Regions from separate parts of the Limosilactobacillus pulli genome, predicted to be linked through region 2. Evidence: a T-box and tRNA genes for the amino acid it is inferred to sense, from the RefSeq annotation. Region 2 holds a T-box; the other holds one or more tRNA genes.
What was found. The T-box of region 2 lies ahead of QOS03_RS01645 (valine--tRNA ligase). A T-box ahead of a tRNA ligase gene usually reads a tRNA of that ligase, here a tRNA-Val.
Positions count from the first base shown of each region.

Region 1: it has a tRNA-Val gene. The T-box ahead of QOS03_RS01645 (valine--tRNA ligase) is inferred to sense a tRNA for this amino acid. The anticodon was not compared.

Region 1 is NZ_CANCWQ010000004.1:8,225-24,070, reverse strand. It holds gene rpoB (DNA-directed RNA polymerase subunit beta) at 1-1,955, opposite strand, end outside; gene QOS03_RS02075 (TetR/AcrR family transcriptional regulator) at 2,182-2,790, opposite strand; gene QOS03_RS02070 (ATP-dependent Clp protease ATP-binding subunit) at 2,976-5,474, opposite strand; gene QOS03_RS02065 (CtsR family transcriptional regulator) at 5,496-5,963, opposite strand; gene adhP (alcohol dehydrogenase AdhP) at 6,128-7,150, opposite strand; gene QOS03_RS02055 (amidohydrolase) at 7,530-9,113, shown strand; tRNA gene QOS03_RS02050 (tRNA-Gly) at 9,271-9,342, opposite strand; tRNA gene QOS03_RS02045 (tRNA-Arg) at 9,349-9,422, opposite strand; tRNA gene QOS03_RS02040 (tRNA-Gly) at 9,442-9,513, opposite strand; tRNA gene QOS03_RS02035 (tRNA-Pro) at 9,530-9,603, opposite strand; tRNA gene QOS03_RS02030 (tRNA-Arg) at 9,609-9,682, opposite strand; tRNA gene QOS03_RS02025 (tRNA-Gly) at 9,701-9,772, opposite strand; gene QOS03_RS02020 (heavy metal translocating P-type ATPase) at 9,996-11,816, shown strand; gene QOS03_RS02015 (potassium channel family protein) at 11,878-12,546, opposite strand; gene QOS03_RS02010 (TrkH family potassium uptake protein) at 12,539-13,882, opposite strand; tRNA gene QOS03_RS02005 (tRNA-Leu) at 13,997-14,078, opposite strand; tRNA gene QOS03_RS02000 (tRNA-Val) at 14,096-14,168, opposite strand; gene QOS03_RS01995 (deoxynucleoside kinase) at 14,230-14,871, opposite strand; gene QOS03_RS01990 (amino acid permease) at 15,081-15,846, opposite strand, start outside.
Region 2 is NZ_CANCWQ010000003.1:54,481-70,326, forward strand. It holds gene QOS03_RS01640 (bifunctional folylpolyglutamate synthase/dihydrofolate synthase) at 1-855, opposite strand, end outside; gene QOS03_RS01645 (valine--tRNA ligase) at 997-3,654, opposite strand; T-box leader at 3,727-3,945, opposite strand; gene tpx (thiol peroxidase) at 4,003-4,509, opposite strand; gene thiI (tRNA uracil 4-sulfurtransferase ThiI) at 4,652-5,872, opposite strand; gene QOS03_RS01660 (cysteine desulfurase family protein) at 5,900-7,048, opposite strand; gene ezrA (septation ring formation regulator EzrA) at 7,237-8,943, opposite strand; gene QOS03_RS01670 (GAF domain-containing protein) at 9,072-9,527, shown strand; gene rpsD (30S ribosomal protein S4) at 9,721-10,329, shown strand; gene tkt (transketolase) at 10,535-12,550, opposite strand; gene QOS03_RS01685 (transaldolase family protein) at 12,543-13,295, opposite strand; gene QOS03_RS01690 (fructose permease) at 13,944-14,624, shown strand; gene QOS03_RS01695 (VOC family protein) at 14,668-15,075, shown strand; gene QOS03_RS01700 (YueI family protein) at 15,171-15,641, shown strand; gene QOS03_RS01705 (replication-associated recombination protein A) at 15,678-15,846, shown strand, end outside.

The DNA.
Region 1 (15,846 bases), on a different contig from region 2:
ATGTTGGCACCCATCAAGGCCCGGTTGGAGTCATCGTTTTCCAAGAAAGGAATACATGCAGAAGCGACGGAAACAACTTGCTTAGGCGAGATGTCCATGTAGTCGACGTTTTCAGGCGTCGTTTCCACATAATCATCTTTATGGCGGCACATAATTTCTTCATCAGCAAATGAGCCATCATCATTAAGCTTGGTGTTGGCCTGAGCAATGATGTAGTTATCTTCTTCATCGGCAGTCAGGTAGTCGATCTTATCGGTAACCTTGTGCGTATCCCATGAAACACGGTGGTATGGCGTTTCGATAAAGCCATATTCGTTGATCCGTGCATAGGATGACAGTGAGTTGATCAGGCCGATGTTAGGGCCTTCTGGCGTTTCAATTGGGCACATCCGACCGTAGTGAGTATAGTGAACGTCCCGGACTTCATAGCCGGCCCGGTCACGAGTCAGACCACCAGGCCCCAGCGCAGACAGACGACGCTTATGGGAAAGTTCACCCAGTGGGTTGGTTTGGTCCATGAACTGAGACAGCTGAGATGAACCAAAGAATTCTTTGATTGAGGCCACAACTGGACGAATGTTGATCAATTGCTGTGGCGTAACCGTGTTGATGTCTTGGATTGACATCCGTTCACGAACCACACGTTCCATCCGAGCCAAGCCGATCCGGAATTGGTTTTGCAGCAGCTCACCAACGGAACGAATCCGTCGGTTGCCAAGGTGGTCGATGTCATCAGTCGTACCAATACCTTCTTGCAGGTTGAAGAAGTAGTTGATCGATGCGATGATATCGGCTGGTTGAATGTGCTTAAGCTCCAATGGAATGTGACCGTTGGCAACGATTGGTACTACGCGATCTGGATCGTTCTTGGAGTAGACCAGGATCTTTTGCAGCTTGACTGGTGCCGTAACTACGGCTTCATCAGATGGCGTGTAGGTAACCATCTTGAAGTCATCGTTATCCAGGGCTGGTTCCAGAGTCTTCAGAACTTCTTTGGTAACTACGTCGCCCTTGTTGGCTAAGATTTCACCTGTTTCCGGATCAGCCAGCGTTTCGGCCAGCGTTTGACCCAGCAGACGGTACTTCATCATCAGCTTCTTATTGGTCTTGTAACGGCCAACCGGTGCCATGTCGTAGCGCTTTGGATCAAAGAAGCGCGCTGTCAGCAGGTTGCGAGCAGAATCGGCCGTCTTTGGCTCACCAGGACGCAGCCGTTCGTAAATGTCCTTTAAGGCTTCTTCAACACGGGAGTCTTCGGGGTTCTTGTGCACATCCTTGTCGATCGTAGCTGACAAGCCTTCGCTGTTGCCACCCAGCATATCGATAATTTCGTCATCAGAGCCAAAACCCAGTGCACGGACCATTTCAGTCAGGGGCAGCTTCCGCGTCCGGTCAACCCGCACGTAAGAGATTCCCTTGGCATCGGTTTCGTATTCCAGCCAGGCACCACGGTTTGGAATAAAGGTAGCGCCATAGCTTGGCCGGCCGTTCTTGTCGTCTTCTTCATTGTAGTAGACACCAGGTGAGCGGACCAGTTGAGAAACGATTACTCGCTCGGCACCATTAATAATGAAGGTACCTTGGTCCGTCATCAGTGGGAAGTCACCGAAGAACACGTCTTGGGACTTGATTTCGCCAGTTTCGTGGTTCGTCAGGCGCAGGGTAACGTGCAATGGTGCAGAGTAGTTTGCATCGTGTTCCCGGGCTTCATCAACCGTGTACTTAGGTTCAAGCAGTTGGTAGTCGACGAATTCCAACGACAGTTTGCCTTGGAAGTCATCGATTGGCATGATGTCGTTAAACATTTCCCGCAGACCTTTTTCCATAAACCAGTTATAGGAATCGGTCTGGATTTCAATCAAGTTAGGCAGGTCCAGTACTTCCTTGATACGGGAGTAACTGCGACGCGTACGGTGCTTACCGTATTTTACTAAATGTCCGGCCAAACTATTCACCTCTCAAATTTGTTGGGCAAGTTCAGTTGAATTTGTAATATTACATTTTGATTACAATTAGTCAAAATTCCTGCTTTTGGGCAAAAAAAATCCAAAAACAGCTGGCAGCTGTCTTTGGTTTTTATAAAGAATCCCATGGACAAGAGATCACGGAACTCAAATGAACTCGCAATTACATACACTGGTCATCATACGCGTTTGCTTATCCAATGTCAATATTTAGTTCTTATTTTTCACTGGCTGGTTCAGCAACCGTCAAGCCGCGTAAAATGCAGTCCAAAATCAGTTTGGTACGCTGCTCTTCGGAAATAGCATGGCCGCCAATTGGCCGGAACGAATCAAAAATCGGTGCCAGATCAGCCAAGAACAGCTCAGCAGCTTCTCTTGGCAACAATTCTGGCCGCAGATTGACTTCTGGCAGTTTGAAGAAATCAGCAATCGGTTCAATGTAGTCCATCATAAACAGCATGTCTAATTTGCGCTGAGCACTTTCGGAAATCTCTCTTTTGGCTTCTTGATACTGATCATAGACGTTGAGTGGGTGATGCTTTTTCAAAACTTCGGTGATGCCATATAGTCGTTCTTCTGGAGCGATCTGTTGCTTACGCATTACCTTATTGATGTCTTGGCGCACCTTGCCGCAAAGGTTGGTTAAAACGGCCAGGTACAGCACTTCTTTATTATTAAAGTGATGGTATAAGGCTGGTTGCGTAATCCCAATCTGTTTGGCAATATCTCTGGTTGAAGCGCCAGAAAAGCCCTTTTGCAAAAACAGAGTCGTAGCGGTTTTTAAGATTGCCTGGCGCGTTTTTGCCAGTTGTTCTGCACGTTTCATTTCAATAAATTCTCCCTTATTGGTTTCCCATATTAGTCAAAGTAATTCTCACACGAAAAGCCAGTTCTTGCAAGTTTGGGTTACCAATTCGCTAAAATAAAAGTCACCAAATCCCATTTTGGTAAATGGTGATTTAATGACTTTTAAGATTTGTCTATCAGGTTATTTATCGAGAACAACGTTTTTTAAGGCAACGCAATCAATTCCGGTTTGGCATCCCCGCGCTTATCCTTAAGGGTAATCTTGCCTTGATGCGATCCAATCACAACCTCATCGCCGCCTTGAACCGAGCCGGCCAGCAGAGCCTCACTAAGCGGATCTTCAACCAGATTTTGCAAGGCGCGCCGCAATGGACGTGCTCCGTATTCGGGATCATAGCCAGCTTTGGCAATCACGTCAATTGCCCCCGGCGTAAAGCGCAGCTTAATATCACGTTCAGCAATCCGTTTCGTGACCTTACCGGCCAAAAGCTTGACAATCTGGTGCAGTTCTTTTTCATTCAATGAATGGAAGATTACCGTTTCATCGATTCGGTTCAAGAATTCGGGTCTAAAATGCAGCTTCAACTGCTGTTTGATGGCAGACGACATTGCCTGATAATCATGAGCCATATCCGAAGCACCAAAGCCAACCTGCTTTTCGTCTTGCAGCTGTGTTGCCCCCAGGTTGGAAGTCATAATCAAAATCGTATTGCGGAAATCTACGCGCCGCCCTTTAGAATCCGTCAGATAGCCGTCATCTAAAACCTGCAGCAACAGATTGAATACGTCTGGATGAGCTTTTTCGGCCTCATCAAGCAATACGACACTGTATGGATGCTGACGAACCTTTTCTGTCAACTGGCCACCCTCATCATAGCCGACATAGCCAGGTGCTGCGCCAATCAAACGACTGACGCTGTATTTTTCCATATATTCAGACATGTCAACGCGAATCATGTTGTTTTCCGAACCAAACATCGCTTCTGCCAATGCCTTAGCCAATTCAGTCTTGCCGACACCAGTAGGACCAAGGAACATAAATGAACCAATGGGACGGTTGGGATCCTTAAGCCCGCTGCGTGCCCGTCGAATTGAGCGTGCAATCGCAGAAACGGCCTCGTCTTGACCAATCACGCGCTGATGCAGCACGTGTTCCAGATTGATCAAACGGTCGCTTTCTGATTTCTGCAGTTGCGTCAATGGCACACCCGTCCATTCCGCAACTACCTTAGCGATGTCTTCGGCGCCAACATGCAGCTGATATTGGTCAGCCTGCTCTTGACGTCGCTTTTCTTCCTCAGCCAACCGGGCCTTGATGGTTAATTCGGCCTGCCTGAGTTGAGCCGCTCGATCAAAGTTTTGCTGCTCGATGGCCTGTTCTTTTTCTTCACCCAACTGACGCAGCTTGGCTTGCTCACCTGCCAGGGGCGACGTCTTTTCTTCAGCCTCAATCCGGACCATGGCTGCCGCCTCGTCCATTAAATCAATGGCCTTGTCCGGTAGAAAACGACTCGTCAGATAGCGCGTCGACAGTTTAACGGCTGCTTCAAGTGCCTCATCGTCAACTTTGACATGATGATGCTCCTCATATTTTGGCCGCAGACCTTTTAGAATCTTTAATGCATCTTCTGCAGTCGGCTCTTCGACTTGAACCGTAGCAAAACGTCGTTCTAAGGCTGCGTCTGATTCAATGTATTTTTGATACTCATCAAGCGTCGTAGCCCCGATCGTCTGCAGTTCACCACGGGCCAGGGCTGGCTTTAAGATGTTTGAGGCATCAATTGCCCCTTCGGCACCACCAGCTCCAACCAAGGTATGCAGTTCATCGATGAATAAAATCACATGACCATCATGGTAAATCTCGTTAATGATTTTTTTCAGGCGATCCTCAAACTCACCACGATACTTGGTACCGGCAACCAAAGATCCCATATCCAGCATCATCAGTCGTTTATCAGCCAGCTCTTCGGGAACCCGACCGGCTACGATCCGTTCAGCAAGGCCTTCAACAATCGCTGTTTTACCAACCCCAGGCTCACCAATCAGAACTGGGTTGTTTTTGGTTCGCCGACTGAGAATCTGAATGACTCGTTTAATTTCACGATCACGGCCAACTACCGGATCCATGCCGCCACCACGCGCAATCTGAGTAAGATCGCGCGCCAGCTTATCCAGCGTTGGCGTCCCCTGAACCTCACCATCACTGCTATCGTCTTCACTTGGACGTCGCCTTGGCGCACGTCGCTGCTGATTTTCAGCAATTCCCAATCGTCTTAACAGAATCCGCCGCGCCTGCTTAGGGTTGACGTCTAGATTGTTCAAAATTCGTGACGACAAAATTGCGTCATCACTCAAAAGTGCCAGCAATAAATGCTCAGTGCCAATCTGAGGAGCCTGCAGTCGTTGTGCCATCTGGCTAGCCAGTGCCAGAATACTGCGCAGCTTGGGTGAGTCCGGCAGGTAGGTATCGCGATCAACTTCTTGCATCGTGCCATAGCCGGTCAGACTTTCAATTTCTTCTCTGATGTCATCACTGGTAATGTTGAATTGACTTAAAACACGGCCGGCAATACTATTGGAAACCATACTCAAAGCCAGCAGCAGATGTTCGGTCCCCACGGCCTGATGCTTAAAGTAATGTGCCTGTTCTTGGGCAATCTGCAAAACGTTTTGTGCACTTCGGGTGTATGAATTATTGTCCATTAAATCACCGTCTCTTTCTCTCTAGCTTTCAAAACGCAGTCGGTTCAGCAGCGAGGTTAGGACCCGAGCCCGCAGCTGATTTTCCTTAACCCGACTATCCAGTTTCAAGGTCTGTTTGGCAACCATCACCATCATCAGATCACCCTCGCGTCGTGTAACGACTTTTTCTTCATATAAGGTTCTAATGACATCGAAGGCATCGCGTTCACTGATCGAATCACCAATCGCATTGATCAGCATATCCAAGACGTCAACATCATCCAGTAGATTAATGCGCTCAATCCGGATATAGCCGCCACCGCCACGCTTGCTTTGCACCAGATAGCCATTCTGCAGAGTAAAGCGAGTCTTAATTACATAATTGATCTGTGAAGGTACCACGTCAAAATGATTGGCAACCTCCGAGCGACGAATTTCAATCTGTTCTGAGTTACCAAGAATCTCTTTGAGGTATGCCTCAATAACATCTGATATACTGCGGTCTTCCAAAGTTTCGCCCCCTCGTTCTTCATCTGACTAATATTGACCTTAATTCTACCATATATACTTGAAAATATCTGGGCGAAAGAATCAAAAAAGTCCACCGCTATTAAAACAGCGGTGAACCTTATTTTTAGGATTGCCAGGAACTGCTTATCCCAGCCATTATTCGATTACTTGTTGTGAACGAAGTCAACGACGTTCCGGCCAACCACTTTGTTGTCCTTCAGTTCTTGAATCATATCGTTGATTTCTTCCAGCTTGCGAGTCTTAACGATTGGGTGAACCTTGCCTTCAGCACCGAATTGGAAACATTCAGCCAAGTCTTGACGAGTACCAACCAGAGAACCGGCAACTACGATCCCATCCAGAACCGTCTTAGCAATGTTCAATTGCATGTCACCCTTTGGCAGGGCAACGGCAACCAGCTTGCCATCTGGACGCAGAGAGTCAACAGCTTGGTCAAAGGCAGCTGGCGTAACGGCCGTAACAACAGCTGCGTGAACGCCGCCAACCTTTTCTTGGATCTGTTCGTCAACATTGCCGTCGTGACGGTTGATCAGGACTTCAGCGCCTTCCTTCTTGGCAGCTTCCAGCTTGTCAGGGTTACCGTCAACGGCAACAACGTGAGCACCAAATACGTTGTGAGCAAATTGGATACCCAGGTTACCCAGACCACCAGCACCAACGATTGATACCCATTGACCTGGCTTGATGCCGGAAACCTTCAGAGCCTTGTACATCGTAACACCGGCACAAGTCAGAGAAGTAGCCTCTACTGGGTCCAGGCCTTCTGGTACCTTAACTGCATAGTCAGCAGGTACGATGCATTGTTCAGCCATGGCACCATCAGCAGTGTAGCCGGCGTTCAGAACGTTGCGGCAAAGCGTTTCACGGCCAGTCAGACAGTATTCACAGTGACCACAGCCCTTGAAGAACCAAGCGATGGATACCCGGTCGCCGACTTTCAGGCTGGTAACGCCAGGAGCAACCTTGGATACACGGCCAACACCTTCGTGACCGATGATCGTACCAGGCTTCTTGCCAAAGTCACCAGCAGCAACGTGCAGGTCAGTGTGGCAAAGACCACAGTATTCCATGTCAACCAGTGCTTCACCTGGCTTCAGGTCACGCAGCGTTACATCCTTGACGTCAACGAAACCATCACAGTTTTCACGAATAACAGCAGCTTTCATAGAGCAAAATCTCCTTTGCAATCATTAGATTTCCTTTACAGCCACTATCTTAGCAGATTCAGCTCCATTTGGAAAGTGAATGTTTGCACATTTAAACTAGACCATTTAATTAGAAAGTGGCTATTTAGGCGTAATCAAGGCGTTTACAGCTACCTAAAGCACTTTCAAAATTATTTTTGATTTGTGCAGATATACACTTATCAAAAATAAGCAAAGGCTTTCAAGATGGTTAAAAAGTATAAATCGGCAAGATGCTACGATTGATTTTATAGACATAATTACCATTAATATCCAGTTTTAATTTTCGTTGGTTGTCTCAGTTCAATAAGCGGATTATTATAATGTTACCGCTACCAAAAATGATACGGAGGAAACAATCATGGAACAAACCTTTGTCAACGGCAAGATCTTTGTCGGTACCAGCGAGACTGATTTTACTACTGCCTTTAAAGTCAAAGACGGCCGCATCAGTTGGATTGGCCAGACTGATCAGATTGATGATCCAGACGCCATTGATCTGCATCAGCAGACCGTTTTGCCAGGCTTAATTGACTGTCATACCCATCCAAAATATATTGCCGATGCTCTTCATGGTACGGCCTGCACGCCACCCAATGTCAACAGCATCAAAGAAATGATCACTGCACTCAAACAGTCGCCACAGCTTGGTCAAGGACCCGATGTCTGGATCGAAGGCTGGGGATTTGATGAAACCAAATTAGCTGAGCACTGCTCACCAACCGTTGATGATCTTGATCAGGTTACGACTGAACAGCCAATTTTCATCTATCGGTCTGATTGTCACTCATCGGTCGGCAATTCTAAAGCCTTGGAACTAGCTGGCATTGATAAAGATACGCCGGATCCCAAGGGTGGTAAGATTGAGCACTTTGCCGATGGGCGTCCCAATGGTTTTATGCGCGAGGTAGCTGCCAGTCAGCTGCTGATTCGTGCCAAATCGGCTCAAAGCTATGCCGGCGATGTCCAAAATATGGTCAACAGTTCAACGCACTATCTTAAAAACGGCATTGTAGCCATCGGTGAGATGATGGGACGCTTAAAGCCATACACCACGCTGCAGCTTTATCAAGATGCCGTTAAACGAGGTTTTACTCCACGCGCTTCGATTTATTATGTATATGATGAGCTGGATCCAGGTCAAAGTCTGGAACCAGTTGGCAACGATCAGCTAAGAGTCGCCGGTATCAAGATCTTTATGGATGGCAGCATCTCTGGTGAGACTGCAGATAATTCGATTCCTTACCCATCCGGCAAGCGCGGTGTCTTGTTGACCAATCAGGCGAAGCTAAAAACTGCGGTTGAATTTGCCAAAAAGCATCATCTGCAGGCGGCCATTCATGCAATGGGCGATGCAGCAATTCAGCTGGTTTTGGATACAACCTGCAATATGGAGCCATGGCTGGATGACATGCCTTCGATTCGAATCGAACATGCCTCGTTGCTGAGCGATCAGATGTTTGATCAAATCAATCACGCTAAGATGCACTATGGACTTTCTACGCAGCCAATCTTTTTCTTTGCTGAAGACGAGTCATATCGTACCTACCTGACTCCCGAGCAGTTCAAGCAGGCCTATCGAATCAAATCGATGCTTAATTCCAATGCACTGACGACGTTAAGTTCCGATGCGCCATGTACGCCATGGGCTGAACCAGACAGCCCGTTTTACAGTATCTACGCAGCTGTGACACGCCGCGCAGCCAATGATGACGTGGTTAATGAAGCAGAAGCAATCAGTGTCCCTCAGGCCATTCTTGGTTATACCAAATGGGCAGCTGAGATTGGCGGCTTTACTCATAATGGAACACTGGAGGTTGGCAAGTCGGCTGATTTCGTCATTCTCAACAAGGATATCTTTACCGTACCAGCAGACGAGCTGACTCAAGTCCGTGCAAAAGAAACCTGGTTTAAGGGTCAGTGTGTCTACCGTAATAATGACTAACACCATCATCTTGTTTGAGTCCACTTTACTTTGACAATTGATTACCAATTCAAACGATCTCGAGTAATAGTTTCTTGACTCAAAACACAAAAAAGAGTGAGAAAAAACTCCAATCTCATGCCTTGAGACTGGAGTTTTTATTTCACGCAACAAAAAAAGCGGAAGACGGGATTCGAACCCGCGACCCCCACCATGGCAAGGTGATGTTCTACCACTGAACTACTTCCGCAAGAGATGCACCCAGAAGGAGTCGAACCTTCAACCTTCTGATTCGTAGTCAGACACTCTATCCAATTGCGCTATGGGTGCATAATGAATATTCAATTCAAGCGGAAGACGGGATTCGAACCCGCGACCCCCACCATGGCAAGGTGATGTTCTACCACTGAACTACTTCCGCATAATGTTTATATGAATCGGGAATACAAGATTTGAACTTGCGACCTCTTCGTCCCGAACGAAGCGCTCTACCAAGCTGAGCTAATTCCCGATCAATGCACCCAGAAGGAGTCGAACCTTCAACCTTCTGATTCGTAGTCAGACACTCTATCCAATTGCGCTATGGGTGCATAAAAATAATGGAATCAAGCGGAAGACGGGATTCGAACCCGCGACCCCCACCATGGCAAGGTGATGTTCTACCACTGAACTACTTCCGCAACTGCTGTTTAATTTTGCTGATATCGTATCAACAGTTATATATATTACCGATAAAAACGTTTAATGTCAATACTAATTTGATATTTTCGTTAATTATTCCGATATTTATTAATTCCTTCTTTTATGAAACCAATTCAGCATATTCACTCAGGCTGACATCTGGAAGCGATTACTAAACAGCGTTATAATTAAGACAAAATTTGGAGAAAGGAGCTGAAAATTATGAAAAAATTTTCGCATCGACAGAAATTGTTCATGATTTTAGCTGTCGCCTTAGTAGCAGTTCTCCTGCAATACGTTTTTAAGCAGGCGCTTGCTGCCCAGATTTTGGTAACCATCGTGGGGGCGGGGATCGCGCTTTCGATGCTGATTGAGATGATCCACACTCTCAAAAATGGTCGCTATGGCGTTGACCTGCTGGCAATCATTGCCGTTGTCTCCACCCTAAGCGTTGGTGAGTATTGGGCCGCCATGGTGATATTAGTAATGCTGGTCGGCGGCGATGCTTTGGAAGACTATGCCTCTCGTAAGGCCAACTCTGAGCTTAAGGCATTGCTTGACAACTCACCGCAGTCTGCTCACCGGCTGATAAACGAGCAGATCGAAGACGTGCATGTCGACCAGGTTAAGGTTGGCGATACGATCATCGTTAAGCCTGGCGAGCTGGTGCCAATTGATGGTGAGATCATTAAAGGCAATACACAAGTCAACGAATCATCGCTGACCGGTGAATCAAAGCCAATCGATAAGCAGGTTGGCGATCAGGTAATGTCAGGCTCGCTAAACGGCGATCAGGCAATCGTCATTAAAGCAGTTAAATTAGCGCGTGACAGTCAGTATCAAAAGCTGGTGGCCCTGGTTAAAGAAGCGGAGAACACCCCTGCTCACTTTGTCCGTTTGGCAGACCGCTATGCCGTTCCCTTTACTGCGGCAGCACTTGTAATTGGCGGCATTGCTTGGATCATCAGCAAAGATCCCAGCCGTTTTGCTCAAGTAATGGTTGTCGCCTCACCATGCCCGCTGATTTTAGCTGCTCCGGTTGCCATCGTTTCGGGGATGAGTCGGGCCTCACGCAGCGGGATCATCATCAAAACTGGCAGCGTCCTGGAAAAAATGGCGCATCCAAAAACAATGGCCTTTGACAAAACCGGTACGATTACCAGCGGCCAGCTGACCGTTGATCATCTTGAGCCTGCCGAGGGAGTCGACATTAAGGAACTGTTGCACTTTGCCGCCAGCGCCGAGGAACAGTCGCCACATATCCTTGCCCGTTCAACCGTTGCCTATGCCCAAGAACACCAGATTCCGCTTAGTTCTGCCAGTGAGCTAAAAGAAGTCGTCGGCAACGGTATCTCAGCAATCGTTGACGGCCGACAAGTCAAGGTCGGCAAGCTGCTCTTTGCTGACCCGGATACGACCCACAAGCCGCTGTCACAGACCGCAATCTATGTTAGTGTAGATGATCAGTACTGGGGCTGTGTAATTTTCCAAGATCAGATTCGTCCTGAAGCGCCACGTACTATGGAACAGCTGCGTCAGCTAGGCGTTAAGCACCTGGTTATGCTGACTGGCGATCAAAAAGCTATTGCTCAGCATGTTGCTAAGCTGGTCGGTATCCATGAGGTGAAAGCTGACCTATTGCCCGAACAAAAAATTGCCGCTTTAAAAAACGTTCCTGAAGATCGTCGTCCTGTCGTAATGGTCGGTGATGGCGTCAATGATGCACCCGCGCTGGCAACTGCCGATGTTGGGATCGCCATGGGTGCTCACGGATCTACTGCAGCCAGTGAATCAGCGGATCTGGTAATCGTTAAAGATGACTTGAACCGGGTTGCCATTGCCGTTACGATCTCACAAGAAACCATGCGTATCGCTCAACAGGCCGTCTTGATCGGTATCGGTATTTGTACAACCCTGATGCTGATTGCCGCATTTGGCATCATTCCTGCCTTTATTGGGGCAATGCTGCAAGAAGTGATCGATACCGTTTCGATTCTTTGGGCATTAAAAGCTCGTCACGGAATATCCGGTATTGATGATTAATATCAAAAAACAGCGTTGTGTTGGACTATAAAGCCTTCGCAACGCTATTTTTATGATTTGATTATTCATCAGCGATTACCGAACTGAGCTTTTGAATTGCTCCGACATCCCCAACGACTGAGATATGATCGCCATAACGAAGCATGTCGTCGGCTTGTGGCAGTTTGTTGACCTGCTCACCACTGACAATGGCAATCACGTTGACTTGATACGTATCGCGCAAATTGAGCTCTTTTAGCGTATGATCGCAAAAATCACTGCTTTTAACTTCGATTTCAGCCAGCGTCAGCTCATGATTCAAGATCAAATAGTTGGCAATATTTAAATGCAACTGATGAAACACCATTCGTCTGGCCATATCACGCTCTGGCCGTACGACATAGTCAGCGCCGATTTTTTCCAGCACCCGCGCGTGATTTTCATTTTCAGCCTTGCAGATAATGTTTCTGGCACCTAATTCCTTAACAATCAAGGTTGCCATGATACTGGCCTGGATATTGCCTACTGAAATATAGACGTTGTCAAAACTGCCCAGATCAAGCTCGCGCATCGCTTCTTCATCTTGAGCATCGGCAATGACTGCTCGCGTTACCATATTGGCATATTCATTCACGACATCTTCGTTTTTATCAATTGCCAAAATGTCCTGATGTGCCTCGGCCAAAGTTTCACAGACCGAACTGCCGAACTGGCCGATGCCAATTACTGCATAGTTGTTTTTATTAGCCAATCAAAACCCCTTCTTCCGGATAGCGATAGTTCTTTTGCTTTGGATGAGCATTTAAAATCGTAAACATTACGGTATAAATTCCAACCCGACCGATAAACATCAATGCCATAATGATCAGTTTGCCAAATAAATTCAAATGTGGCGTGACCCCCATGCTGATACCTGTCGTTCCAAAAGCAGCCATAACTTCAAAAATAATGTCTTCCAAAGTAAAATCAGCTGGCAAATGCTGCGTCAGACACAACAATAAGATGGCCGCGGCAAGAATTGCAAAAGCAACAAAAACCAGCGTCAGTGCCCGAAAAATATTTTCTTCTTTAAAGCGTCGTCTACCAAAAACCGTATCGCGCTGACCTTTTAAAGTGGCAATGCTCTGCAGCGTCAATAGCCCAACCGTAGTCGTTTTGATCCCGCCAGCCGTTGAACCAGGCGTACCGCCAATAAACATCAGAATCACCGTGACCGCAATGCCAGCTGGTGAAAGATTTCGATAGGAAAAAGTCGTCAGACCAGCTGTCCGCGGTGTGATTGCCATAAAAATAGTATTAATAAAACGGTACTCAACCGACATGTGCGGAAACTGGGCCGCCAGATTATCTTCAGTTAAAAGATAGCTCATCAGCGATAATATTAGGATAATTACGCCAGTCGACAATGCCAGTGAAGTATGCAGCGACAACCGATGCTTTTTTCGATAAAGCAATAGATCTCGCCAAACTAAAAAACCAAATGAGCCGGCAATAATCAAAACTGCCATGATAAATAAGACATAGGTATCATCAGCAAATAATGCCAGGCTGTTGCCAAACAGATCAAAACCAGCGTTACAAAAAGCTGAGATTGAATGAAAGATACTGTACCATAACCCTTTGACCAAGCCAAACCGACGACCAAAATCAGGCCACAGCAATAGCGCGCCTAAAACCTGAATAATCAGTGAAAGGCCAACGATTAGATTTACAATAGTAATCTGTGCTGGCGACTGCAAGTTCAGTGATTCTTGAGCCAACAGACGTGCTGAAAGCCTAATCTTTTGACGTGCAAACAAAAACATCATGATCGCAAACGTCATAAAACCCAATCCGCCAATCTCAATCAAAGCTGTAATTACCAGTTGACCAAATAAGGACCAATGAGTCGCCGTATCAACCAGCGTCAAACCAGTCACGCAGGTTGCACTGGTTGCGGTAAAAAATGCCGTCATAAACGATGAATCCTCGCCAGGCTTGACGGCAATCGGCAGCATCAAAAGCAGCGTACCGATCGCAATCACGATCAAGAACCCAAACGTCAAGGCTTTTGAGAATGAAAGGCGATAACGACCAAACGTGATCATTTTTATGGCTTCCTTTCCCGATTAAAACTTCTAAGAACAACTATATCAGCGATTAGATGCAAAATAAATCAAAAAACGACTGTACCTTGCTTCGGGACAGCCGTTTGATAATAATGCGGATGAAGGGACTCGAACCCTTACATCATAAGATACAAGAACCTAAATCTTGCGCGTCTGCCAATTCCGCCACATCCGCAAGTAAAGCATAAAAAATGGAGGATACAGGGCTCGAACCTGTGACCCTCTGCTTGTAAGGCAGATGCTCTCCCAACTGAGCTAATCCTCCATGCCAGACATATAACTAACAAAGTTATTATATATGTCCAACTTAGCTTTGTCAAGCTGCTTTATTTTAGCTGCAGCTCCGCCAGCTTGTCGTCAACCATCGTCAAAACCTGTTCAGCAGCCTTGGGATCCTCAACAAAATCAAGCTGATCACCATCAATCAGCATCTTGGGACTTTCGTCATAACTGGCATACCAGTCAACATAGCGTTGATTCAACTCACGATAGTATTCATACAGACTAGGATCATTTTCGAGCTGTTCAAACGAACGACCGCGCTTCTTAATCCGTTTAAGCATCGTCTCAAACGATACCTGAATCCCAATCAAAAGACTTGGCGCCTTGGTATGCACTTCTTGCGGCAGCTCTTCCATCATATTATTCAACAATGAGGCATAGATATCGGCCTCGGTCTGAGTGGCCCGGCCAAGATCCGCATTCAATCGAAACATCAAGGCATCCTCAAAGATGGAGCGATCCAAGACGTTTAAGTCATTATCAAACGAATTCTTAATCTCGGCCAGCCGTTTGTTTAAAAAGTAGATCTGCAGCAAAAAGCCATATTTTTTAGGATCTTTATAAAAAAGCGGTAAAATCTCGTTGTCATCAACCGACTCATAAAAAGCCTGACTTCCTAAATGGTCAGCCAGCATCCGCGTCAAGCTGGTCTTACCTGCACCAATGGTTCCCGCCAGTACAATCATTCCATTTACCCCTTTGCTTTGTTTTTCTAAAAAGACACGAGCTACATTGTATCATCTTTGGACCGTAATCGTGAGTAAAATATTTTTCAACAAACTATCATTAATGTTGTCCTGCATCGTAAAAGCAATCTGATCAAGGATTTTACTCTATAAAATATTTTTTAAAGCAACGTATAAAAATCCTCGCCAATTTGACGAGGATTTTTTGACTACTTAGCTTCGTTTTCAGATTCAGGAACAAATGATTCGCTATTGTTGCTCCGCGATAAATCAACATCTTTGAGCGGAATCACGTGTGTTTTATAGCGAACCTTGTAGTAGATAAACAAGATCAAAAACAGTGGTACAGCCATGTAGGTAATGGCAATATTTGACCAGTCCATCTTGATAAAGGCATCGATGTTTTGACCACACATAACGATCACACACAAAATCAACGCAAAGATCGGGCCAAATGGAAACAGCGTGGCATGATACTTCAGCTCACTGACCTTGTGGCCTTGTGCGATGAAAGCACGCCGGAACCGCAGATGCGAAATAGCAATCCCCAGCCAGGCAATAAAGCCGCACAGCCCAGAAGCACCAATCAGGTAGTTATAAGCTTCTGGTCCGATAAACTGTGTCAGATAAGCCAGACAAGAAACAACCATGGTACCAAGCAGTGCATAGATCGGGATTCCCCGCTTATTAACATAACCAAAGATCTTCCAAGCGTAACCTTCTCGTGCTTGTGAGAACAGCATCCGCGTTGAGGCATACAAACCAGAATTGGCCGCTGAGGTTACAGCCGTTAAAATAACCGCGTTCATAACACTGGCAGCAGCCGCCATCCCTGCTCGCTTAAAGACAATCGTAAATGGACTCATCGTAATGTTTTGTACGTCTGAGTTCAACAGGTTCTTGTTGGTGTATGGCAGAATGCAGGCAATCACAAAGATGGCAAAGATGTAGAACAGCAAAATCCGCCAGAAAGTT
Region 2 (15,846 bases):
TAAATAAAGCTGAGCCATGGTAATCGCAACGGCAGCATTGTCAACTTGATACTCACCCAACAGTCCCAACTGAAATCTTTGACGGTGGATCATCAAGCCATCATATTCAATCTCATTTTTCAATTGATGGTCATTTAGCTTTTTGGCCGTAAATTGGCGACCATTTTCATACAATGGTGCCTGCTTGTCTTGAGCAGCCTCTATGATCACCTGACGTGCGGCTTTGGGCAGTCTGCCGATTACGACCGGAACCTTAGGCTTGATGATCCCAGCTTTTTGAGCAGCAATCTCGCCCAGTGTATCGCCCAAAACATGCATATGATCGTAACCAACAGAGACGATGCCACTGACCTTGGGTACGATGACGTTGGTCGAGTCAAACAGACCGCCAATCCCCACTTCAAGAATGACGACGTCTGGCCGCATTTTGGCAAACCAGGTAAACATAATTGCCGTATCAATCTCAAATTCAGTTGGACCACCCTCTGGCAAAACCTCATCCAGATAGTCAACAACCGGCGCAACTTTTTGAACCGTCTTAACCAGCTCATCATCAGGAATCGGTTGACCATTTAATGAAATACGCTCATTAAAACGAACGATAAACGGTGAAGTAAACGTCCCTACGCTCAGGCCGTCTGCCATCAGCATTGATCTCAGCATAGCCGTTGTCGACCCTTTGCCGTTGGTTCCCGTAATATGCAGATAATCAAGGTTTTCCTGCGGATTGCCCAACTCTTGTAAAAATCGCCGCATACGCTTGAGTGTAGGAATTTTTTTGAACTTGGTACGACCGTGAATAAACGCCAACGCGTCATCATAGTTTTGAATGTTGGTCATGATGAATCCTTTCATTTTTACTGCTCATTATAGAACAATTGTTCGCAAAAGTCGAATTGATTTTAAAAAAACATCCCCAAAGCTCAGATGAACCCTGGGGATGCCAACGTATTTAATTTAAACTAGGTTAAAAAGTCGGGATTAGCAACCCTCGTTTTAAGCATTCTTGAGTGATTCAAGACGAGTCTGAGCTGCCTCCAGCTTTTGTTTCCATTCGGCAGCCTTAGTCCGTTCTTCAGCAACAACGGCTTCTGGAGCATTGTTGACAAATTTCTCGTTGCCAAGCTTCTTTTCCGAGCGTTGAACCTCTTTTTCCAACTTGGCAATTTCTTTTTCCATCCGGGCTTGCTCTTCTTTAAGATCAACCAGCTCAGCCATTGGAATGTAGACTTCAGCACCGGTTACGATCCCGCTCATGGCCAGCTTTGGTGCTTGCGTATCGGTAGCAATCTGCAGATTGGCTGGGTGGCAGAAGCGCTTGATGTAGTCCTCATTAGCCAAAAGCATGTCAGCATCAGCTTGGTCATCAGTCTTGATCAGCAGGTCAACCGGCTTGGACATTGGTGCATTGGCTTCGTTACGGATGTTGCGGACAGCAGTGATCAATTCGATCAGACGTTTCATCTGTTCTTCGGATTTCTCATCGGTGAACTCATCATGAACGACTGGGTAGTCGGCAATCATGATCGACTTGCCTTCATGAGGCATGTCTTGCCACAGTGCTTCAGTAACGAATGGCATGATTGGGTGCATCAGTTTAAGCGTTTGGTCGAGCACGTAGCCCAAGATGTTCTTAGTGTCGGCCTTTTCTGCTTCAGTACCATTGTTGAGCTTTTCCTTAGTCATTTCAATGTACCAGTCACAGAAGTCGTTCCAGATGAAGTTGTACAGACAGCGGCAGGCCTCACCAAAATCAAACGATTCAAACTGTTCAGTAACCTGCTTGACCGTTGCGTTCAAACGACTCAAAATCCAACGGTCAGCCAGATCCCACTTATCTTGGGCCGGCAGCTTTGGTGCACCTTGCATGTCGCCAAGGTTCATGATTACGTAACGGCTGGCATTCCAGATCTTGTTAATAAAGTTCCAGGCCGCATCCATCTTCTTGTAAGAGAAACGAATATCTTGACCAGGCGTGGAACCCGTAACCAGGAACCAGCGCAATGCATCCGTACCATACTTTTCAATGACGTCCATTGGGTCAATCCCGTTGCCCAATGACTTGCTCATCTTACGACCTTGCTCGTCACGAATCAATCCGTGCAACAAGACGTTGTGGAATGGTGCCTTGCCAGTAAACTCAAGTGACTGGAAGATCATCCGGGCAACCCAGAAGAAGATGATGTCATAGCCGCTAACTAGCGTGTTGGTTGGGAAGTAGCGCTTAAAGTCAGCAGAATCCGTATCTGGCCAGCCCATCGTTGAAAATGGCCACAAAGCCGAGCTGAACCAGGTATCCAGCACATCTTTATCCTGTTCCCAGTTTTCGGCGTCCTTTGGTGCTTCCATACCAACGTACATTTCACCAGTCTGCTTGTTGTACCAGGCTGGAATGCGGTGGCCCCACCATAATTGACGTGAGATGACCCAGTCATGAACGTTTTCCATCCATTGGTTGAAAGTATGCTCGAACCGTTCTGGGACAAAGTTGACCCGATCAGCCGTCTTTTGGTTGGCCAATGCTTTTTCGGCCAGTGGCTTCATCTTAACGAACCATTGCGTGGAAAGACGCGACTCAACCTGTACGCCCGTTCGTTCAGAATGGCCAACTGAGTGCACGATTGGGTCAATCTTAAGCATGTAGCCGCCGTCTTCCAAATCTTTGACGATTGCCTTACGAGCCTCGAAACGATCCATGCCGCAGTATTTGCCGGCATTTTCGTTTAACGAGGCATCCTCATTCATCGTGTTGAGCTCTGGCAGATTATGACGCTTGCCGACCAAGAAGTCGTTGGGGTCATGTGCCGGCGTGATTTTAACCATCCCAGTACCAAAGTCTGGCGTTACGTAATCATCGGCAATGATTTCGATCTCACGGTTGACCAGTGGTACCATGACATGCTTGCCGACCAGTTCCTTGTAACGTTCATCATTTGGGTTTACGGCAACGGCTTCATCACCAAACATGGTTTCAGGACGCGTCGTGGCAACTTCAATGTAATCCTTGCCATTAAACGTCGTACCATCCGTGAATGGGTACTTGACATGGTAGAAGGCACCCTTGTCGTCTTTATGGATAACCTCCATGTCAGAAAGCGCCGTCCGTGCCTGTGGGTCCCAGTTGATGATGTAGGTTGCCCGGTAGATTAGACCCTTGTTGTACAGATCAACAAAGACCTTGCGCACAGCCTTATTCAGCCCTTCATCAAGGGTAAAGCGCTCACGATCGTAGTCTACCGAGATCCCCATCTTGGCCCATTGCTTGTGAATAATATCGGCATATTCGTCTTTCCAGTCCCAGACCTGCTGAACAAACTTTTCACGACCCAAGTCATAGCGTGAAATGCCTTGTTCGCGCAGACGAGCTTCAACCTTGGCCTGCGTTGCGATTCCGGCATGATCCATCCCTGGCAGCCATAAAACATCGTAGCCCTGCATCCGTTTTTGACGAATGACCATATCCTGCAGCGTCGTGTCCCAGGCGTGACCCAAGTGCAGCTTACCGGTAACGTTAGGAGGTGGAATAACGATTGAATATGGTTTGGCTTTCTTATCGCCGCTTGGCTTAAAGAACCCTTCATCGATCCACCATTGATAGCGCCCTTCTTCAATTGAAGCTGGGTTGAACTTGGTGGACATGTTCTTTTCTGACATGGCAAGTTCCCCTTTCAGATTTACAGTTGTTGTTGATTGATCGGCATTAAACTAAAAAGACCCGTCCTAATAAATTAGGACGAGTCTGCTCGCGGTACCACCTAAATTGAAACTCTACTGATGAAAGTTTCCGCTCTAACATGGGATATCGGCCATGAACCGGAATCACCTACTTGGTTTCAGTGCTTCTGCTCGCGAGCTACCTTCAATTCGACTGACGGGACTCTTTTTCAGCAACCGAGTCTCTCTGAACGGTCTTGTCGAATCTACTCTCTCGTTCAATGCTTGAATAGCGTAATGATAAAAGAAATTTTTGATAACGTCAAGTCGATTCAAATAATTTTTTAATTATTCGGCTGACTTGCTAAGTTTCTCAACTGCGTTCAATGCTGCCAGATAGTCTGGTTCATGCGTCATTTCAGGAACAATCTGTGAATAGACGATCTGACCGTCAGCATCAATGAGGAAGATTGAGCGCGCCAAGACCCCTTCATCAGGAATCAAAAGTTTCATTGCATAGCCAAATGACTGTTCATAATCAGATAAAAGCTCAGCATTTGGGATATCATTGGCCGCGCACCAGCCCTTCTGTTCGTTAATTGGATTGGTGGAGACCGTAATCAAGCGGACGTCAGGATATTCAGCCATTGCCTTGTTGAATTTGCGTGACTGCAGCGAGCAAACCGATGTATTGATGTCTGGTACGACTGAAAATAAAGTTGGCTTGCCCAGCAGCTCACGAGTCTTAACCCGTTGATTCTGAGCATCAAACAGCTTAAAGTGAGGAATTTCCGTACCTACTTCTGGCGGATTGCCGACCAGCTGCATCTTCTCACCATTGACAGTAACTTCCACGATGAACGCTCCTTTCAGTTTCACAGCGTTTTTTAATTTTGTGTGGGAACAGTATACCAAATTTAGCACCATTCGAATAGCCAAATCCGGTGTTTGAAATAAAAAAGCTGATGCATTAAAAAGTCTTGCATCAGCTTAAATTTTACAGCAATTCAGCAAAAACGTCCTGATTTTGGTTTAGGAATTCGTCACCGGCATGAATCTCTGTAATCTTGATATTGTCCAGTGCTCGCTGCATCAAGCCCTCGACGTCCAACCGTGCCTCGTAGGATCGTGCCCGTTTCAGGTTTGGCTTGGTCTTTGGCGAAGGTGGCGTAAAGACCGTGCAGCAGTCCTCATATGGCAGAATCGACAGCTCGTAGGTATCGATTTCTTCAGCGATCTTGATGATTTCAGTCTTATCAAACGACAACACCGGACGCAGAACCGGCCACGTCGTTACATCGTTAATGGCCACCATGCTCTCCATCGTCTGCGAGGCTACCTGCCCAAGGCTCTCACCATTGAAGATGGCCAGGCCGTGTCGCTTCATGGCCAGCGCTGCAGCCAGTCTAAGCATCAATCGGCGCTGAACGGTCATCAGATAGCCTTCAGGTACTTTTTCTTTAACCGTTTCCTGAATCTCGGTAAATGGGACCTGGATAAACTTGATGCTGCCACAGTACTTAGCCAGCTTGCTGGTCAGCTCCTTTGACTTGGCCAGTGCTTGTTCGCTGGTGTATGGTGGACTATAAAAGTGCACCATTTCCAAGGAGACCCCACGCTTCATGGCCAGATAGGCAGCTACCGGCGAATCGATTCCACCAGAGAGCATCATCATGCCCTTACCCGCTGTCCCAACTGGCAGGCCACCGGCACCTTTGATCTTTTCACTGGTCAAATAAATCCCGCTCTTGCGAATTTCAACCATCAGATCAATATCTGGATGATGGACGTCAACCGTCAAAAGGTTGGGAAATTCTTTCAGCAGGTAGGCCCCCAGCTCACGATTCATCTCAAATGTACCCATTGGGAAGCCATGGTCAGCATGCCGAGTACTGATCTTAAACGTTGCCGGCTTTTTAACCTGTTCTCTAATCATCTTGGCAGCCGCTTTTTTAACGGCCTCAAAGTCACTATCAACACGCAGCGACGGCGAGAAGGTCTGAATGCCAAAGACCTGCTTTAGGCGGTCCATCACTTGATCACTGTCAGCACCGTTTAAATCAATATGCATCCGGTCTCTTTGCGGATGAATCTTAACCTGATCAAAGCCATGCAGCGCCTTAGTGACGTTGGCTCCCAATCGGTCAATGAAGTTCTTTTGATTGCGCCCTTTGGTTGAAAGCTCACCATAGCGCACCATGATTTCATCATATTGCATTGTTAGAACAAAATTTTCCTTTCAAAACTAGTCGATAATCTTTTTAAAGCCAGCATACAGCTCATCAAAGACCCGGTTGAACTCATCAGCTTCGGCCAAGGTGTTTTGGTCACCCAGACTGATTCGGACCGCACTGGTAGCAATCGAATCCGGTACCTTCATTGCTGCTAACGTCCCGGCCTCTACATGCTTTTTGGATGAGCAGGCACTGGTCGTAGAAATATAAATGTCATGCTCTTCAAAAGCATGTACGATTGTTTCGCCGCGAACGCCGACGATTGCAAACGTCAGAATATGCGGTGCAAATGAGTCATCGTTTTTAGAAATGATCTGAACGTGATCAAAGTCTTTAATGTGATTATAAATCCGCGTCTTAACGGCTTTTTCGCGTTCAACAACCTCTTTTTCCTCTTGTTTGACCATTCGTAAAGCCCGCGCCATGGCAACAAAGCCGGCCGTATTTTCAGTCCCGTTGCGACGGCCGCGTTCCTGACCACCACCATCGATCAGCGGGGCCAGCTTGCGGCCGGCTTTGGCATATACAAAGCCGGTCCCGCGCGGTGCATGGAACTTATGACCAGAAAAGACTGCAAAATCGACTCGGTCCGAAAAGACAATGTCATCGATTCCCTTGCCAATTGCTTGAACTGCATCGACCATGAAATGAACCTTTGGGTAGTCTTTTAAGATCTCACCGATTTCCTTGATTGGCTGAATCGTACCAATCTCGTTGTTGACCACCATCGACTCAACCAAAATCGTATCTGGCCGCAGTGCCTTTTTTACGTCTTCAGGATTGATGCGTCCCTGGTCATCGACTGGCAGATAGGTAATCTCAAAGCCAAGGTCGGCTAATCGCTCCATTGAATTACGTACCGCAGCATGCTCAACACTGGTCGTAATGATGTGCTTGCCATATTGACGCTTTTCAATTGCTGTTCCTTTAATGACCCAGTTGTCGCCTTCTGAACCGCCACTGGTAAAAACAATCTCACTTGGCAAAACGCTAAACAGGTCCGCGATCTGCTTACGTGCCTGCTCTTGAAGATTCCAAGCCGTCTCGCCAACCTTGTGCAGACTAGAAGGGTTGCCCCAAATCTTTTGGCAGACTTGATTATACGTATCCAAAACTTCTGGCCAGATCTGTGTCGTGGCACTATTGTCAAAATAAATCATACTGTGCTTGCTCCTTTAATGCACGCGGGAAAAAAGTTTTTCCTCGCAAGATATTGCCGCCGATGGATCACATCCGCGACGAAGGTTCGGCTCCTAAAACAACGCTACATTATAACAGATCATGAATCTTTTAACCATGATTGACGTCCGAAAATAAAAAACGCGTCAACGAAATGACGCGTTTTTTATTAAGAATTTCGCTTAAGCTCAGCGTAATATCGCTGCTCCATTTGCTTATAGGAACCCGGCTCAACTTTTTCAACGGCTTTTTCCAAGATTTCCAGACTGCCTGGATAATTATAACGATTGAATTCATTTTGTGCCTGAGCAATTGCATCATTAATCTCTTCATGATCAATACTGAGCCGGTTGGCATATTGAATCAGCCGTTCGGTCAGTTCGGCACTATCTCTTAAGTCATCAGTTTTTTCCTGCAGTGTGGTCAGATCGTCTTGTACGATCAAGAGCTGCTTGGTAATGTCTTCCATATCGATTTTAACTTGATTAATGGCGTCTGCCAGTTTACCGATCTCATCGCTAACCAAGAAAAAGTAGTCCAGATAGTCTTTTGGAATGCCAGGCAGATTCAATGACTCAACTCGCCGTTTGATTGTCCGAATCTCAACTGAGAACTTTCGCAGCGTCTTTTTGGCTCGGGTCTCATCGGACTGCAGATCCGCTACGCTGTCGTTGATTTGCTGCTGTTGTTCCTCAATTGCCGTCAGCATCTTTTCGTTGTCGGTTTGTCGAGCAACAACCTGACTGTCAATAGCCTCTTCGATCGCCAAAGCTTCTTGGTCTTGATCATATGACGCCTGCAGCTGCCGCAATTGTTCATCCAGGCCACGTGCATTGGCCAACTCATCATTATTGAGCGTATAGTTGAGACTGAGACGTTCCAGTTCATCAATCAGTTCACGATTCTGCTGCTTGGCATGACTCAGATGCCGACCAACATCACGCATCAACGGTGAAACTTTTGGTCGGGCATCAAGTTCGCGTTGCATAACGTCATAGAGTTGATCAATGTGCTGCGTTAATTGGTCGTTAGCCGTTGCTGCCTCATCAACCTTTAAAGCCTCCAGATCTGCAGCCGACCGTTCACAAAGCTGATTGAGCTGGTCGATTTCCTGATCGATCTGGTCATCGGCAAAGTTGTAATGATGTCTTTTCAGCTGGTCATAGCCTTCTTTAAGCTCCTGCAGCTGGGTGGGAAATTCAGTCAGCAGCGGCTTATAAACATCTGGAACCTTTTGAATCAATTGATCCAGCTTAGCAGTATCTTCCTGCAGTTCGCTGAGCACGTCTTGAGCGGCCTCATAATCGCCCTTGGCCGTAAGCGTGGTAAACGTGGTAAAGCGCGTTTCCAGATCAGCCAAGCGTTGACGCAGAGCCGTACTGCTCTTGCCATAACGATAACTGTTTTCTTCCAGCTCGCTACGGAACTGCTGATACTGTTTTTTCAGCTGACCAATTGCCTTTTGGTGCTCAGCCTTGGCATCGTCGATTTTTTTCAAGCCATTCTCCAAGCTTTGCTGCTCACTGATCAGCTTGGCCGTAGCATCTTGAAGCTTGCGTAGATCTGGCTTGACTCTTAACAGATTAAAACCATGCAGATCCTGAGCAATTTGATCGGCTAGGTCATCTACTCGACTGGCAGCTGTCAAAAATTCGTCTTGGTATTCTTCTTTAAGCTGATTAAAATCCTTTAGTGAATCACCACTCAGCTCTGGGCGCGCATCTTCAGCGAATCGCTCGTCTAAATGAGCTGCCAAGGCGGCGGCTTTTTGATTCAGCATCGCATCAACAGCATTGAGCGTTCTTTTTTGATAGACGTAAACACCGATGATTACCAATGCAGCAATAATTAAAATTCCGATCAACACTTGAAACATCTATATCCCACCTAAATTTTGCACGGTTTATGCTTTGTTTTTTTCACCGTTTAATTTAAAATTCTACTAATTAAAATTATATCATATCTATACTTGACAACTTATTATTTATCGGAGGGATTTTTACATTGCCAGATTTTAAGCTTATCAATGCCCAACTGGCCGCCTTGTTGGCAAATGAGACCAATCTGATTGCCAACCTGGCCAATGCCTCAGCACTGTTAAACGACAGCGTCGATCAATTAAACTGGACCGGCTTTTATCTTTATGATCCTAAAGGCGATGAACTGGTCTTAGGCCCATTCCAAGGTCATCCCGCCTGCATGCATATCGCAATGAACAAGGGCGTCTGCGGCCAGGCAGCAGCTCAGAAGCAAACCCTGGCAGTCGATGACGTCACCACTTTTCCCGGCTACATTTCATGCGATGCGGCTGCTCAATCTGAGCTGGTCGTTCCGTTGATTAATCATCAGCGACTGGTGGGCGTCTTAGATTTGGATGCACCAGTCAAGAACCGTTTTGATGCAAAATTACAGATCGGCATCAAATCTTTTGTCGATGAACTGATCAAACATCTTGACTAAGCCGGTTTTTCGCGTTAAAGTACTCTTTGTGTAAAATAATGCAGCAGTGAGGGGCAAGCTCGTCAACAGACCAATGCCGCATGGTGTTTCCAGTAACCCAGCTGCAAGGGTGAACGATCCAATTGGCCTGCACGAATGTCAAGCTCACATCGGATTATTTTACTCCAAATAATTTTATTGGAGGAATTCTAATATGTCTCGTTACACTGGCCCTAGCTGGCGTGTATCTCGCCGTCTTGGCATGTCTCTGTCCGGTACCGGTAAGGAACTGGCTCGCCGCAACTACGCACCTGGTGATCACGGTAATGACCGTCGTGGCCGCCTGTCTGAATACGGTATGCAACTGCGCGAAAAGCAAAAGCTGCGTTACATGTACGGTATGACTGAACGTCAATTCCGTAACCTGTTCAAGCGTGCCGGCAAGATCAAGGAAGGTACTCACGGTACCAACTTCATGGTTCTGTTGGAACGTCGTCTGGACAACATGGTTTACCGTCTGGGTCTGGCTACTACTCGTCGTCAAGCTCGTCAATTGGTTAACCACGGTCACATTACCGTAGATGGCAAGCGTGTTGACATTCCTTCCTTCGAAGTTAAGGTTGGTCAAGTCATCTCCGTTCGCGACAAGTCCAAGAACCTGGACGTTATCAAGAACGCTGTTGAAGCCGTTGTTGCTCGTCCATCTTACGTTGAATTCGACGCTGACAAGCTCGAAGGTAAGCTGGTTCGCCTGCCAGAACGTGAAGACATGAACGCCGACATCGACGAATCGCTGATTGTCGAATTCTACAACAAGCTGTAATCATTGATTGCTGCTTCATAAAAAGCCTTGTGATGTTAAGTCACAGGGCTTTTTTACTGTAAGTATTTATAATCAAAATCAAAAAGACATGATCGATCAGGATGGGAAATCGATCATGCCTTTTTCTTTTAGGGATTTTTGGAGTATTTTGAGGTTTAGAGATTAAGATTTATAATGCGAATCATAGATTTTGGAGTGATAATGGCTAGCCATTAACGGCTGCCTGTTCTGACGTTTCTGCCGTAAGTCCAGCGGTTTGTTTAAAGGCTGCAGCCACGTGCTCAGGCGTAAAGCCATACTTTTCAATAACCTGATTTCCCGGCGCGCTGGTACCAAACTCGTCAACGCCCATTACCATGCCATTTAAGCCAACAAACCGATGCCAGCACATTGAGCTGCCCATTTCAATTGCCAGACGTTTATCCAGTCGTGACGGCAGTACCATGTCTTGATACTGTTTGGACTGCCGCAAGAAGCGTTCTTGACATGGCATCGAGACGACCTGCACGTCAATGCCCTCTTTTGCCAGTTTTTCTCTAGCCTGCAGCGCCAAGGAGACTTCCGAACCGCTGGCAATCAAAATTCCAGCTGGATGATTGGTCTTGGCTGGTGCTAAAACGTAAGCCCCACGTTCTACCGGTGCATGCTTGGCAGCCGCCAGAACCGGCAGACCTTGGCGAGAGGTAACGATAACGCTTGGTCGATCGCTGGTTTTGCCAATTATCTGCCATGATGCAATCGTTTCATTGGCATCAGCCGGCCGAAAGACATCAACGCCTGGCATCGAACGCAGTGCCGCCAGCTGTTCAACCGGCTCATGCGTTGGTCCGTCCTCGCCAACTGCTAAGGAATCGTGTGAGAAGACAAAAGTCGTTGGTACTTTCATTAAAGCTGCCAGTCGTACTGCCGCCTTGAGGTAGTCGCTAAATACCAAAAACGTACTGCCAAACGCCCGTGTACCACCATGCAGCGTAATGCCGTTCAAAGCCGCGGCCATGCCAAACTCACGCACGCCAAACCGCAGATTGCGTCCTAAAGGATTATCGGCGGCAAAATTGTCGTCTTGTTTAAGCAGCGTTTTGTTGGAACTGGCCAGATCGGCTGCCCCGCCCCAAAACATTGGATTTTGACGAGCAATCTCTTGCAGTGCATCATCACATACCAACCGCGTGGCAATTTTTTCACCCGGTTGATAGTTCAGTTCAGCATCATTAAGCTTGAACTGGTCGCTCATCAACTGTGCTGCCAGTTGTGGATACTGCTGCTGGTAGGAAGCCCACATTTCCAACCAGTGCTGATACTGTTTTTCCTTAGCTGCCGTCAGTTCCTTAAAGTGATCATAGACTGCCTGTGGCACGGTAAAAGACGGCTCATGCCAATCAAACTTTTCTCGCAGCGTCATCAGGCCATCTTGACCAACCGGCGTGCCATGCACTTTATTAGTCCCCTGTTTAGGAGCACCATAGCCAATTACGGTCTTGACCTCAATCAAGGTTGGCTTACTAGAGCATTTAGCCCGCCACAAGGCTGCATCAATCTGGGCCAAGTCGTTGCCGTCCTCAACACGTTCATAATTCCACGAGGCTGCTTTGACGCGTTGCTCAACGTTGTCATGAGTACTCATCGATAATGGTCCGTCTAACGAAACGTCATTTGAATCGTAAAGCACAATCAGCTTATTAAGCTGCAGATTGCCCGCAATGTCCAAGGCTTCTTGACTGATGCCTTCCATCAGGTCACCATCGCCGGCCAAAGCATACGTATAGTGATCAATTACTGACAAGCCAGGCCGATTGCATTGAGCGGCTAGATGCTTTTCAGCAATCGCCATACCGACTGCCATGCCCAGGCCCTGACCCAAGGGACCCGTTGAAGCATCAACGCCTGGCGTCCACCCATATTCGGGATGCCCCGGCGTTTTGGAACCCATCTGACGAAATGCCTTTAAGTCATCAATCGTCAGATCAAAGCCATTTAGATGCAGCAGACTGTAAAGCAGTGCCGAGCCATGACCAGCCGACAATACAAAGCGATCTCGGTTGATCCACTTGGGCTGCTTTGGATTAAAACGCATGTGATACTCAAACAGCGTATAGGCCATTGGCGCCGCATCCAAAACAATACCTGGATGTCCGCTGCGTGAGGCTTCGATCATTTCGACCCCCAGCATGCGAGCAGCCGTAACGGACAACTGATCCAGATTGGAGTGTTGACTATTCATTAGCGGCCGCCTCCTTAACATCATCAAGAATACTAAAGCCCAGCGTACTGATATCTTTATCAAAGCCGCGGACCGTATCTAAGGCAACGTCTTCGGGAGTAGACTTTCGCCGAGCCAGCCATTTTTCAAGAATTGCCGGTGGTACCGTGATAATATCGATTCCTGCCTGTTTGGCCTGGCGGATATTATCGACCTCGCGCGTTGAAGCCCAAAGCAGATCAACATTAGGATGCAAATGCGACATTGCAACGCTGGCATTGACAAAAGAAGTTGGGTCAGCCCCCGTATCGGCAACGCGTCCAACAAACAATGAAATAATTGCCGGCGTCTGTTCATCCAATGCTTCCAGTGCCAAACGAACCTGCTCGCTGGTCGTTACTGCGGTAATATTCAGCTTGATGCCGGCATGAGACAGTTGTTGAATCAGATCAGTGTTGGGCTGACCACTAAGATTGAGGATTGGAATCTTAACGTAGACATGATTTCCTAATGAACTCAAAATCTCTGCTTCCTGCTGCATTTCTTGGGGATCTTGTGAAAAAACCTCAAAAGACAGGGAAGCTTCAGGAAACTCACTGACCACCTGCTTGGCAAACGTTAGGTAGTTGGTGACGCCTGCTCGCTTCATCAGTGAAGGATTGGTTGTAAAGCCGGTTACTTCTGGCAGTTTGGCCATTTGACGCATATCGTCAATGACGGCACCGTCAGCATAGATGGCAATCGTTTTTTGCTCAGTTGATTGCATTTCTCTTGCTCCTTTGTTAAATATACCAATTTTGATTAACAATTAATTCATGACTCGTATCATGGTCCAATTTGAGCGCATCGTCAATTGATTTTTTGAATTATTTTTGCTAATCGATTGACAATACCAATTTTTATTTGTGCACGATTTATCAGCTATTTTTTAACAAGATTATTGGTTTATCAACGTTTATTCACATATGGACCACATATAAATCTTGACTTTATATTGTTAAGCAATCGATTGCGCAAAACTTAATCTTTTTTAGATATATATGATTTTATGTTCATAAGTGCCTCGTTGGGATTGCTATACCAATTTAGAAATAAACAAGCTTTCTCCAAGCAATACTGTGAATCAAAGAGCAAACTCACGATAAAATCACTAATTTTTTTATTACTGAACTTTCTTTTGCAGTTGCCAGTCACCGCGTTAAAGAAAACGGTTCCTAAAACTGGATGACCCCGTGACATCAATCTTTATTTTTCTGTCAACCGGTTGACACCGAGCGATGCTGGCGGTATCTTTATCGTAGCAAGTGAAATCTATCACCAATTTTAAGATTGATATCTTGTCAGGAAGAAGGGAATTAATTTGGATCAAGCAAGTTCAAACAATATCACCACAGTCCCTAAGCGGACCATTTCAATGCAGGCCAGCATCGCCTACTTTGCCCTGTCAATCGTAATCAATTCGATGGGCAACGTCTTAACGCTGGTAACAAGTTCACACATTCATCCGCAGTTTCTTGGTTCTGCCTATTGGACGGCGGCTGAAAACAACCTTGGCATTGCCGTATTAGGCAACAATTCAATGACTCTATTTTGGGCCTTTATGGTTTTAGGAATGCTTACCTCGGTTTTAAATGCCATCTTGATGCACAAATGGGAATGGAAACGAATCTTTGGCAACTTCTTGTTCATGCTGCCATTTTCGATCTTCATTCAATGGTTCTCGGATATCTTCAACCGTATCATGCCTGACGCTCATTCCTTACCAGTGGTGGCCTTGTATGTCTTGATCAACTTTTTGGGTGTCACTTTCATTGGTGTGGCCATTTCAATTTATCAGCGGGTCAACCTGGTTTTGCACCCAGCTGATGACCTATTCCAGATTTTGCGTTTCCGTTATTTCAAGGGTAATGCAACTTTGTCAATGTGGGCCTCATATATTCCGCCTACGATCATGGCTCTGGCTGCATTGCCTAAGATGGGACTGGCCAATTTCGGCTTAGGGACGATCTTTGCCCTGCTTTTCCAGGGTGGTATTACGGGACTTGCCGATCGAATTATTTTCCCCAAGCTCAAGCATCAAGCTTTAGATGTTTAGATTCTTCACTTTTACAAATTATGTTTTATTAAAGGAGCAAATCATGGCATTCAACAAAAGTTTAGCTGGCTACTTCGACGACCTGCAGCACATTGGCATTCCAACCGACGACCTGTCAAAAACGGTTGCCTTCTGGGAAAAACTCGGCTTTAAGATGTTGGGAAACTTTGACACCGACGACCAGGGCAATGAAGTCGTCTTCATGCAATACGCTCATCTGACGTTGGAAATCTGGACTGGTGATGGTGCCGTTCGTAAGACTGGGGCTATCAATCATATCTCACTGAATACCTCTGATGCCGATGCAGCCTACAAGGCGGCTAAGGAAGCCGGCTTTACGATGAAAGAAGATGAGGTCCAGCACCTTGACTTCTGGCAGCATGGCATCAAGTTCTTCAACATTGAAGGGCCAAATGCTGAAACCATTGAATTCTGCGAAATCGTTAAATAGTCTGATCAACGTCACTGCCTGCTGCAGTGGCGTTTTCTTATTGGCCCAGCGCAATCAATGATACAATAATAGGAAACACTCAAGGAGGATCAGACATGGCGAATGAAGAAAAAAGCGCGGTTGACCAGCGACTGCAAAATGCGGTCTATGGTACGCCAAAAATCAACCCTGATGAACAGCGCCGCTATCTAGGAACCTTTCGTGAACGGGTCTGCTTGACGATCAGCGTGGCGCAGCTAAAAGAGCGTGACTGGTCTGATGCATTGAAACAAGAACTTAAAAAAGGAATTGGCAACCTGGTCTTTTTAAATGGCAACCTTTCTGATGAGGAATTACGACCTTACATGCGTGCAGCCGTTCAAGAACACGCCAGCTTCACTTTAAAAACCGATCCCGAATTCTCAACGGCCCCTGAAAAAATGGCCGTTGTGGTGGCGGCTAAAACGGCAGTTCATCAATCACCAGTTGACGTAGAAAAGCGCTATGCCGATCTGAAGACCCCGGCTGCTCCAATTAAAGAGCCCGCCAAGCTGAGTTTTTGGCAACGATTGTTTCATTCTAAATAAAAGGAGGCCTTTTGATTGCAGCCATTAGCCTATCGCATGCGACCACGCAATTTAGACGAAGTCGTTGGTCAGCAGCATTTGGTTGGTCCTGGCAAGATCATCAATCGCATGGTCAAGGCCAAAATGCTCAGCTCGATGATTCTCTATGGCCCGCCTGGCACGGGTAAGACCAGCATCGCCAGTGCCATTGCCGGCTCAACCAAGT